Regions from separate parts of the Synechococcus sp. W60.1 genome, predicted to be linked through region 1. Evidence: predicted binding sites of a transcription regulator. Region 1 holds the regulator's gene; the other holds the start of a gene.
What was found. The regulator HrcA, encoded in region 1, represses chaperone genes, less so after heat shock. The targets are predictions, from matches to a motif close to TTAGCACTCNNNNNNNNNGAGTGCTAA.
Positions count from the first base shown of each region.

Region 1 (4,555 bases):
GGATTTTCTCTTCCAAAAGGGGATCCAGCATGGTGTTCAGCCACTATAGCGACAACAGTCGATAGGCAAACTGGCATCCTATCGAGATCTCATTTTCGTCTACTTTTAACATGCTCGACACTTTTCCCACGGTTGGGCCGAGAGATTCTCTCATAGACTCTGTTCTACGGACGCCACCAGCAAGCCCCATTGCCCAGGGCTGGCCCAAGCCCCCAACCTATCCAGGCAGCGACCCCAGGATCCATGTTAATTTCTACACCAACATGGTTAGCGACAGGGTCGGCGACAAACCTCAAACCCTGATTCTTCCGTTGACCCGGTCGATCCCGCTCTGGGCAAGGGTTTCAGGCCCCTCGGCGGAGAAAAACAAGGGGAAATTGCAGCCGAAAACAAGACCTCTGGGCAAGGGTTATAATCGGGGGGAGTCGCTTCCCTTCGGGGAAGTGGAATTAATGGAAACAATTATATGGAAACAAACCAAGTGATCCCCTTTCACTTCCAGCCAGTGCCCACCTGGATAATCGGGGCTACGGCTGCCTCGGTCTGCTTTTAAGAGCTGGATCCCGGCTTCTACCTGTTCAAAGGTGGGGTGGTGGGGCAACACCAGGGACAAAAACTGGAACATTACCTGCCGCTGCAGAGCCAAGGGGGCAGCCCGCAAGGGATCCCGTCGCAGCCCTGGCAAAGCGGGCTCATACACCTGCTGCCATAGCTGAGCTGCTTGGGCTACCACCAGCTCATGTTCTGCTTGGAGCAGCGTGGCAGCCCGATTCAGGGCCGCTTCCAGTTGCGGATTAAAGTGCTGCTTCAAGTAGGGCATCACCTCCAGGCGGAGACGGTTGCGGCAATGGGCCAGATCTTGGTTGCTGCGATCCGGCCAGACCGGCAATTGGTGCTGCTGGCAAAATTGTTCGGTTTCCCAACGGTATAGACCCAGCAGGGGTCGCACCACCTGGGCAGAGGTGGGATCCCGGTCGTCCAGGCGACGCTGCCAATCTAGGCTGCTCAGCCCGGCGGCTCCTGTCCGCAGCAAGTTCCATAAAAATGTCTCGGCCCGGTCGCTGGCCGTATGCCCCATCACCACGGCGCTGCAATCCCAGATGCGGGCCCATTTGTCCAGTTGTTGGTAGCGCCAAGCCCTGGCCCCTGCCTCATCTCGGCGGATGGGATCCGCAGTCTCAACAGCATGAGGTAGTCCCTGCTGCTGCAGCCACCCCTGCAAAAAGCGGGCACACTCCGTTTCATCTGCCGACCAGCGGTGATCACAATGCAGAACAAATATCTGCCAGCCCCAGCGAGGCTGCAAATCCCGCAAGATCTGGAGCAGGCAAAAAGAATCTTGCCCGCCCGAAAAAGCCACCAGCAGTCGCTGGCCAGGGTGAAGAAGTTGCTGCTGCCGAATGGCGCACTGTACCCGCAGGTGGAGAGGAGAGAGCCTGGCCACAGCTTGCTATTGCTCACGTACAACCCAGACCCTACCTGCCGCTATGGGATCCCTTAGGCAAGAGCTCGGGTCAGATGAGAGGCCACCGCCTGCACAGCAGCAATGCTGCGCTCGTAGGCCATTCGGGTCGGCCCCAGCAAGGTGACCGTACCCAGAGGAGCTGAGCGACGGTGGTAAGTGGAGGTGATAACCGTACAGTGGTGCAGAGACTCCAGTGGATTCTCGCTGCCAATGTAGATGATCATCGGGGTCTTGCGGGCAGACTGTCCCGACTCCTGATCCATCTCCGTTGAGCTCGGCAGAGAGGGCAAACCCCCATCGGCAAAATGGAGCCCGATCATCCCCTGAAGTTGCTTGGCTCCCTCCTCGATCAACTGCATCACTGCCTGCACCTGCCGGGCCTGGGAAAACTCCGGCTGACGCATCAACTCGGCCATGCCGGCACTGAACACCTGTCCCAGCGAGGGCTGCAGATACCGTTGCACCACCGAGCGCAGCAGTTGCTGCAGCCAATGGCTGTAGGTACGAAATTCTTCATCCAGTTTTAGCCAGCTCAGATCTTGCAGCTCGGCAAAGGTTTTGCCCCGCAGCTTCAGGGTGAGAAAGTTGCTGAGCAATTGCAGTTCATCTTCCAAATCCTCGCGGGAGTCGCTGGGCCAGTCGGGGGGGCTGACCAGAGCCGAATGGGTTTGATAAGAGTCGGTCACCACCAACACCATCACCCGCCCTGGCGCTACCGACACCAACTGCACATGATGAATGGCTACCACCGGCCCCTGAGGAGGGGTGATAAGAGCAATGCAACCGCTCAGATGGGCCAAAAGCTGGGCCACCCTTTGTAGGAGACTGTCCAAGTCATCTCCCAGCTCACGGCCAAGCTGATCCATCAACTGTTGCAGGGCAGGATGGGGATCCGGCTGAGGAGCATCGTGAGGGATCCCACCGCTGTTGGCGGAGGTCAACAAATCGTTGACATAAACCCGATAGCCAAAGTCGGAGGGAACCCGACCCGCAGAGGTGTGGGGCTGAAACAGTAACCCCACCTGCTCAAGGGTGGCCAAGTCGTTGCGAATGGTGGCCGTGCTCACCCCAAAGTTATAGGACTGGGCCAAGGTTTTGGAACCGACAGGTTCAGCCGTCGCAATGTAGCTGCGCACCGTCGCCCAGAGAATCTTCCGCTGGCGGGGAGTCAGTTCGAGTTTCATAGCCGATCAAAAGAACCCAGTCAACACCTATCTATCTAAAGGGAAGTGCTAAACAGAGCCGGTAAATTGCTCCAGGATAGACCAACTCAGGGTTGAGATACGAATCTAGACAAACTTTCGCGTCTAAATACATCTGTATGCATCTATTGTTACTCTTTCATGACGGGTTGCCCAGGAAGGGAGTCACAACACCCAATTCCGAAAGAGGTTGAGGCTGTGGGTTGTGCAGGAGAAAGGGAAATCCCCTCTAGCCTAGACCCCTTTTTTTGCCCAGAGGTGATATAAAGTTGAGTCAACTCTAGGCCAACTGGGCCTGCTGCTGTCCCCCCTGTATCCTTTTGTATCTTTGAGGTTGCCCCATGTACTTATCCCCCCAGGAGAAAGACAAGTTGTTGATCTACCTGGCTGCCCAGTTGGCTCGGGATCGGCGGCAGCGGGGCCTCAAACTCAATTACCCTGAGGCAGTGGCCTACTTGAGCGCAGCAGTCTTGGAAGGGGCGCGGGAGGGGAAAACAGTCGCCCAATTGATGAGCGAGGGGCTGACGTGGCTGACCCGCGAGGACGTAATGCCCGGGATCCCAGAGATGATCCCCGAAATCCAAGTGGAAGCCACCTTTCCCGACGGAACCAAGCTGGTTACCCTACACCACCCCATTCGCTAGGGATCCCCCAGATGCTCCAAAGACCGAAAAACTTCAGGAGGTTGTCCCCATGCCCTCTGGCCGCAAATCCAAAACCACGCCTGGCGCCAACGCGGAGCCAGCCCTAATCCCAGGGGAACTGTTGCTGGCAGAGGATCCCATCCAAGCCAACGTCGGACGGGCCACCGTGACCCTGGAGGTTACCAACCGAGGGGATCGGCCCATTCAGGTGGGATCCCATTTTCACTTTTTTGAGGTGAACCGAGCCCTGGTTTTCGATCGCGCCGCCAGCTTTGGCATGCGCCTCAACATCCCTTCCGGCAACGCAGTGCGTTTTGAGCCAGGGCAAACCCATCGGGTAACGCTGGTGGCTTTGGGGGGCAAGGGGTTGGTGCATGGCTTCAATCGGCTCACGGAGGGCACGATACGCTCCGCTGCCCAGAAGCGGCTGGCTCTGGCCCGATTGCAGGAGTGGCTGGGTAAAGCAGCCCATCCGTAGGGGGAATATGCCCCCCTCAAGTGTGCAGCTTTGGGCAGCGGTGTCAAGGCTCAACCCCATCCCCGTCTCTGCTCAGATTCAGGACAGTAGGGCTATCCTATTTCTCCTCTAGGAGCTGACAGATGTCAGAGCGCGAGACTGTCTTGTGGATGTGGGTGCAAGGCTTGGGGCTAAATCTTTCTGGGTTGGCGCTGTTGGCAGCAGCAGGCGCCGCCTTTGGGCCTCTCAGTTGGACAGGTGCAACGGTGGCGGTGATGTTGAAGCTCATTGGGGATAGCCAACTGGTGCGGGGCTACTGGCTCTGGCAAAGCCAGCGGCAACAGAAGGGATCCCAGCCCGTCAGCTCAGCAGCGGCAGTGCTCCACAGTCAAGCTTGAGACATTGCCCGGCACTTGTCCGGTCTCCGACTCGAGAATGCCAACGCGACCACCCCTACTCCCTTCTGGCACTGGCAAGCCTCACTGTACAAGCCTCACTGTAAATGAGCCACGGTCACTCCAGTACCGCCGTCTTGGGGATCAGCGGCTGAAAAACGCTGAACGCGCGGGTGATTTTGGAGATAAGCCTGGACGCCGGCTTTCAGGCGCCCTGTGCCGTGGCCGTGGATGATCCAAACCGGGCCGGGAGGAGCTTGGGCAAAGTGCTGTTCCAGAATGGCCTCAGCATCAGCAACGGTTTTCCCCCTCAGATCGAGGGTGTTCTGGCTGGTGCGCAGGTTCAGGGGAGCGGTGGCTGCAGGGGAGGGAGGTGGGGCTTTGGGGCGTTG
Region 1 covers NZ_JANSHL010000007.1:34,969-39,523, forward strand. Annotated here, with positions in the region: gene grxD (Grx4 family monothiol glutaredoxin) at 1-28, opposite strand, end outside; gene tilS (tRNA lysidine(34) synthetase TilS) at 410-1,444, opposite strand; gene hrcA (heat-inducible transcriptional repressor HrcA) at 1,498-2,649, opposite strand; gene NW805_RS07985 (urease subunit gamma) at 3,009-3,311, shown strand; gene NW805_RS07990 (urease subunit beta) at 3,361-3,789, shown strand; gene NW805_RS07995 (hypothetical protein) at 3,912-4,166, shown strand; gene NW805_RS08000 (endonuclease MutS2) at 4,262-4,555, opposite strand, start outside.

Region 2 (4,555 bases), on a different contig from region 1:
GCCGCAGGCAGTCACCCCCGGCCAGGTGTTTACCATCAAAGTTGGGATCCCCTATGACCTGAGCAAACAGCAGGTGCTGGCAGACGGCAGCAAGGGTGGGTTGAACGTGGGTGCGGTGGTGGTCTTGCCGGAGGGCTTCCGCCTGGCCACCGAAGCCGAAATGACCGAGGAACAGCGGCAGGAAACCGCCGAGACCTACATCACCCCCTACAGCGACGCGAAGCCCAATATCCTCTTGGTCGGGCCTTTGCCGGGCGAGCAGCATCAAGAAATCGTCTTCCCGGTGGTGGCCCCTGACCCGAAAGAGGATCCCTCGGTGGCCTTCATGAAGTATCGCGTTTACATCGGGGCCAACCGAGGTCGCGGTCAGCTTAACCCCGACGGCAGCCTCAGCAACAACAACGTTTTCCGCGCTCCGGCCACCGGGCGTCTAGTCAACATCGCCACCCTCAACTCCGATATCAGCGATCTGCCGGCTGAATTGGCCAGCCTGGTGCCCCCAGAATACGAGCTGCCGGGCACGAGAGTTCTCAGCTTCGAGACCGAAAGCGGGATCCAAAACCTGGTGGTGCCGCCTGGGCCGGAACTGGTGGTTGCTGTTGGAGACAGCGTCAAAGAAGGGGATCCCGTCACCAACAATCCCAATGTGGGCGGCTTTGGCCAGGTGGAGCGGGATCTGGTGCTGCAAAGCCCGGAGCGGGTGAAATGGCTGGTGGCCTTCCTGGCAGCCATTACCATTACCCAGGTGCTGTTGGTGCTGAAGAAAAAGCAGGTGGAGCTCATTCAAGCCGCCGAAATCCTTGGCTAGCTCAAGCTCTTTCCTGGCCTGCACCTCGGAGGTATCCGAGGTGTTTTTTGTTCTGTAGGGCTGATAGCAGTCGTGGTTTTTATTACCATCTATTTCAACTGCTCGCCCTAGCGGGCCGGAGGCCTTGTTCCCTGCCGCTAGCACCCTAGTCGACAACGGTTCTAAGGCAGCCTCAGCTCTCCTCTGATCACCAGCACCGCTTGCCCAGCAATCTCCACCCGTGAGCCTCGATCTCGGCACCACAGCTCGCCCCCGCGGGCCGAGAGCTGGTGAGCCTTCAAATCAAGTCGGCCCAGGCGTTTGGCCCAATAGGGCATCAAAAGACACTGGGCGGATCCCGTCACCGGATCCTCCGGGATCCCCAGCCGAGGGGCAAAAACGCGGCAGACAAAATCCGGCCCATTCCCCAGAGCCGCCCCAGAGGCTGTGACGATCAACCCCGGAACGGGGAGTGCTTGAACCTGGGCCAGATCCGGTTGCACCTGCTGCACCTGTCCCGCCGAAGCCAGCACCGCTACCCCCATGTCCCCCCGGTATAGCTCCACGGGTGGGATCCCTAAAGCTGCTGCTACTTGCTCTTTGGCTTCTGGCCAAGGTTCCGGACTGCGAGCAGGAAAATCCATGGCCAGGCGATCCCCCTGCCGCCGCACCTGCAACAGGCCACTGCGGGTGGAAAAGGCTACCCTCTCCGCCTGGGGATGCACCTCCGTCAACAGCACATAGGCGCTGGCCAAGGTGGCGTGGCCACAGAGATCCACCTCCGTCGTCGGCGTAAACCAGCGCAGCCCATAGTGGGGAACCTCGCCCTGGGATCCCTGGGGAAGTAAAAAAGCCGTCTCCGATACATTGTTCTCCGCCGCAATGGCTTGCATCAGCGCCTCTGGCAACTCCTGGGGCAGCAGACACACCGCTGCCGGATTGCCGCCGAAAGGCACCGCCGTAAATGCATCCACCTGAAAAAACGGGATCCGCACGTTCTCAACCCAGCCCAACTCAGGTCATGATCCCACAGCAGACCCCAAAGTAGGGGGATCCGCACCCCGACCGCACCTGCCAAAAGCGGGATCCCGCTGACAAAGGCTATTGTCAGGCCAGAAAGTTGGCTGATAAACTAGCACTCGTAAGTCGAGAGTGCTAAGTCGCTTCCCTTCGGGGAAGTGGAACTAATGGAAATGAAAACTTCAGCTTCGTGCTTTAGGATCACGGAGGACATTCGTCATGGCTGCAGTAGCTCTTAACGTCTCTACCCTGAAGCCGCTGGGCGACCGCGTGCTGGTCAAAATCGCTCAGCAAGATGAGAAAACCGCAGGTGGGATCTTCTTGCCGGACACTGCCAAGGAAAAGCCCCAGGTGGGGGAAGTGGTTGCTGTTGGCCCTGGCAAGCGCAATGACGACGGCAAGCTGATCCCGATGGAACTGAAAGCCGGCGACAAAGTGCTCTACTCCAAGTACGCCGGAACCGAGGTCAAGCTGGGCAGCGACGAATATGTGCTGTTGGCCGAGCGGGACATTCTCGCCATTGTTCAGTAGTGGTCAGTGATTCAGCAGCAGTTCAACGACCGATTGAACCCCTGAGATTCTGTTTCACCCTTACCTGCATTTGCATCGGAGAGGTTGACTATGGCCAAATCAATCATCTTCAGTGAAGAAGCCCGCCGCGCTCTAGAGCACGGCATGGATATTTTGGCAGAAGCCGTAGCCGTTACCCTGGGCCCCAAAGGGCGCAACGTCGTGCTGGAGAAGAAGTTTGGCGCTCCCCAAATCATCAACGATGGGGTAACCATTGCCAAAGAAATCGAGCTGGAAGACCACATTGAGAACACAGGCGTTTCCTTGATCCGGCAGGCGGCTTCCAAGACCAATGACACGGCTGGGGATGGCACCACCACGGCCACGGTCTTGGCTCACGCCATGGTGAAAGAAGGTCTGAAAAACGTGGCTGCCGGCGCCAACCCGATTGCCCTAAAGCGGGGGATCGACAAGGCGGTGAAGTTTTTGGTAGACAAAATCGCCGAACATGCCCGCCCGGTCGAAGATTCCAAAGCCATTGCCCAGGTGGCGGCCATTTCCGCCGGTAACGATGAAGAAGTGGGCCGTATGATTGCCGAGGCCATGGACAAGGTGGGCCGCGAAGGGGTGATCTCCCTGGAAGAAGGCAAGTCCATGACCACCGAGCTGGAAGTGACGGAAGGGATGCGCTTCGACAAGGGCTACATCTCCCCTTACTTCGTCACCGATACCGAGCGGATGGAAGCGGTTCTGGAAAACCCCTACATCCTCATCACCGATAAGAAGATCACCCTGGTGCAAGACCTGGTACCGGTTCTGGAGCAGGTGGCCCGCGCCGGTCGTCCTCTGCTGATCATCGCCGAAGACATCGAGAAAGAAGCGCTGGCTACCCTGGTGGTGAACAAGCTGCGGGGTGTGCTGAGCGTGGTAGCGGTAAAAGCCCCTGGCTTCGGGGATCGCCGCAAGGCCATGCTGGAAGACATCGCCATCCTGACCGGCGGTGAGGTGATCAGCGAAGAGCGCGGCCTGAAGCTGGAGAACGCTCGCCTCGATTCCTTCGGCACTGCCCGTCGCGTCACGGTAACCAAAGACAATACCACCATCGTGGCGGAAGGCAACGAAGCGGCTGTGAAAGCCCGTTGCGAGCAAATTCGCCGTCAAATTGAGGAAACCGACTCCACCTACGACAAAGAAAAACTGCAAGAGCGCCTGGCCAAGCTCTCCGGCGGTGTAGCGGTGATCAAAGTGGGTGCGGCCACTGAAACCGAGATGAAAGACCGCAAGTTGCGCCTGGAAGATGCCATCAACGCCACCAAAGCGGCGGTAGAAGAAGGGATCGTTCCCGGCGGCGGTACCACCTTGGCACACCTGATCCCAGTGGTAACCGAGTGGGCGCAAGCCAATCTGTCCGGCGATGAACTGGTGGGGGCCAACCTGGTCGCCCGCGCTCTGGGCGCTCCGCTGCGCCGCATTGCTGAGAACGCCGGCCAAAACGGCTCCATTGTGCTGGAGCGGGTGAAAGATAAGCCCTTCAACACCGGCTACGATGCTCAGAACGACGCCTTCGTGGATATGTTCGAGGCGGGCATTGTAGACCCGGCCAAGGTTACCCGTTCTGCCCTGCAAAACGCTGCTTCCATTGCGGGGATGGTGCTGACCACTGAAGCGATCGTGGTGGACAAGCCGGAGCCCAAAACCAACACACCGGCAAGCAGCGGCAGCGGCATGAGTGACTACGACTACTGATCTGTTGATTGCCACAGGGAGGCGGATCCCTTAGGCTCACCGAAGAGTTTGGGGGCACTCCGCTTCCGGGCTGAGCATCTTGGATGAATCTTTCGGGATCCCCTGGTGGGATCCCTTTTTTATGGATTTTTATTTTTTATCAAGACAGGCGAGCTGGCGGGATCATTCCCAATACCCATGCAACAGCAGCGCAACTGTCTGTGACGTTGATCCCCCTCTACCTTTGGGAGAGGGGCTGGGGGTGAGGGCGCTAGAGCCATGCAATCGGGAACTGCCTCAAACTGGTTTTTTGATAACGACTCTGATTCTGTCCAACTTGAAGAGAAGGGGAAGGCGGTGTGGCTCAGTTGATCTGCATTGGCCTGGATCTGGCCTGGTCAACCCGCAACCCTTCCGGTCTGGCCACGCTGCGAGTCCAGCTCGGGGATCCCGGCAGGCAGAACTTGACAGGCCATCTGGTGGATAGCCGCATTCTCCAAACGGATGAGGAGA
Region 2 covers NZ_JANSHL010000002.1:339,361-343,915, forward strand. Annotated here, with positions in the region: gene NW805_RS03650 (apocytochrome f) at 1-808, shown strand, start outside; gene NW805_RS03655 (PhzF family phenazine biosynthesis protein) at 970-1,800, opposite strand; gene groES (co-chaperone GroES) at 2,027-2,338, shown strand; gene groL (chaperonin GroEL) at 2,429-4,063, shown strand; gene NW805_RS03670 (DUF429 domain-containing protein) at 4,402-4,555, shown strand, end outside.
Region 2: the regulator HrcA is predicted to act here: its motif matches at 1,920-1,946, upstream of groES (co-chaperone GroES).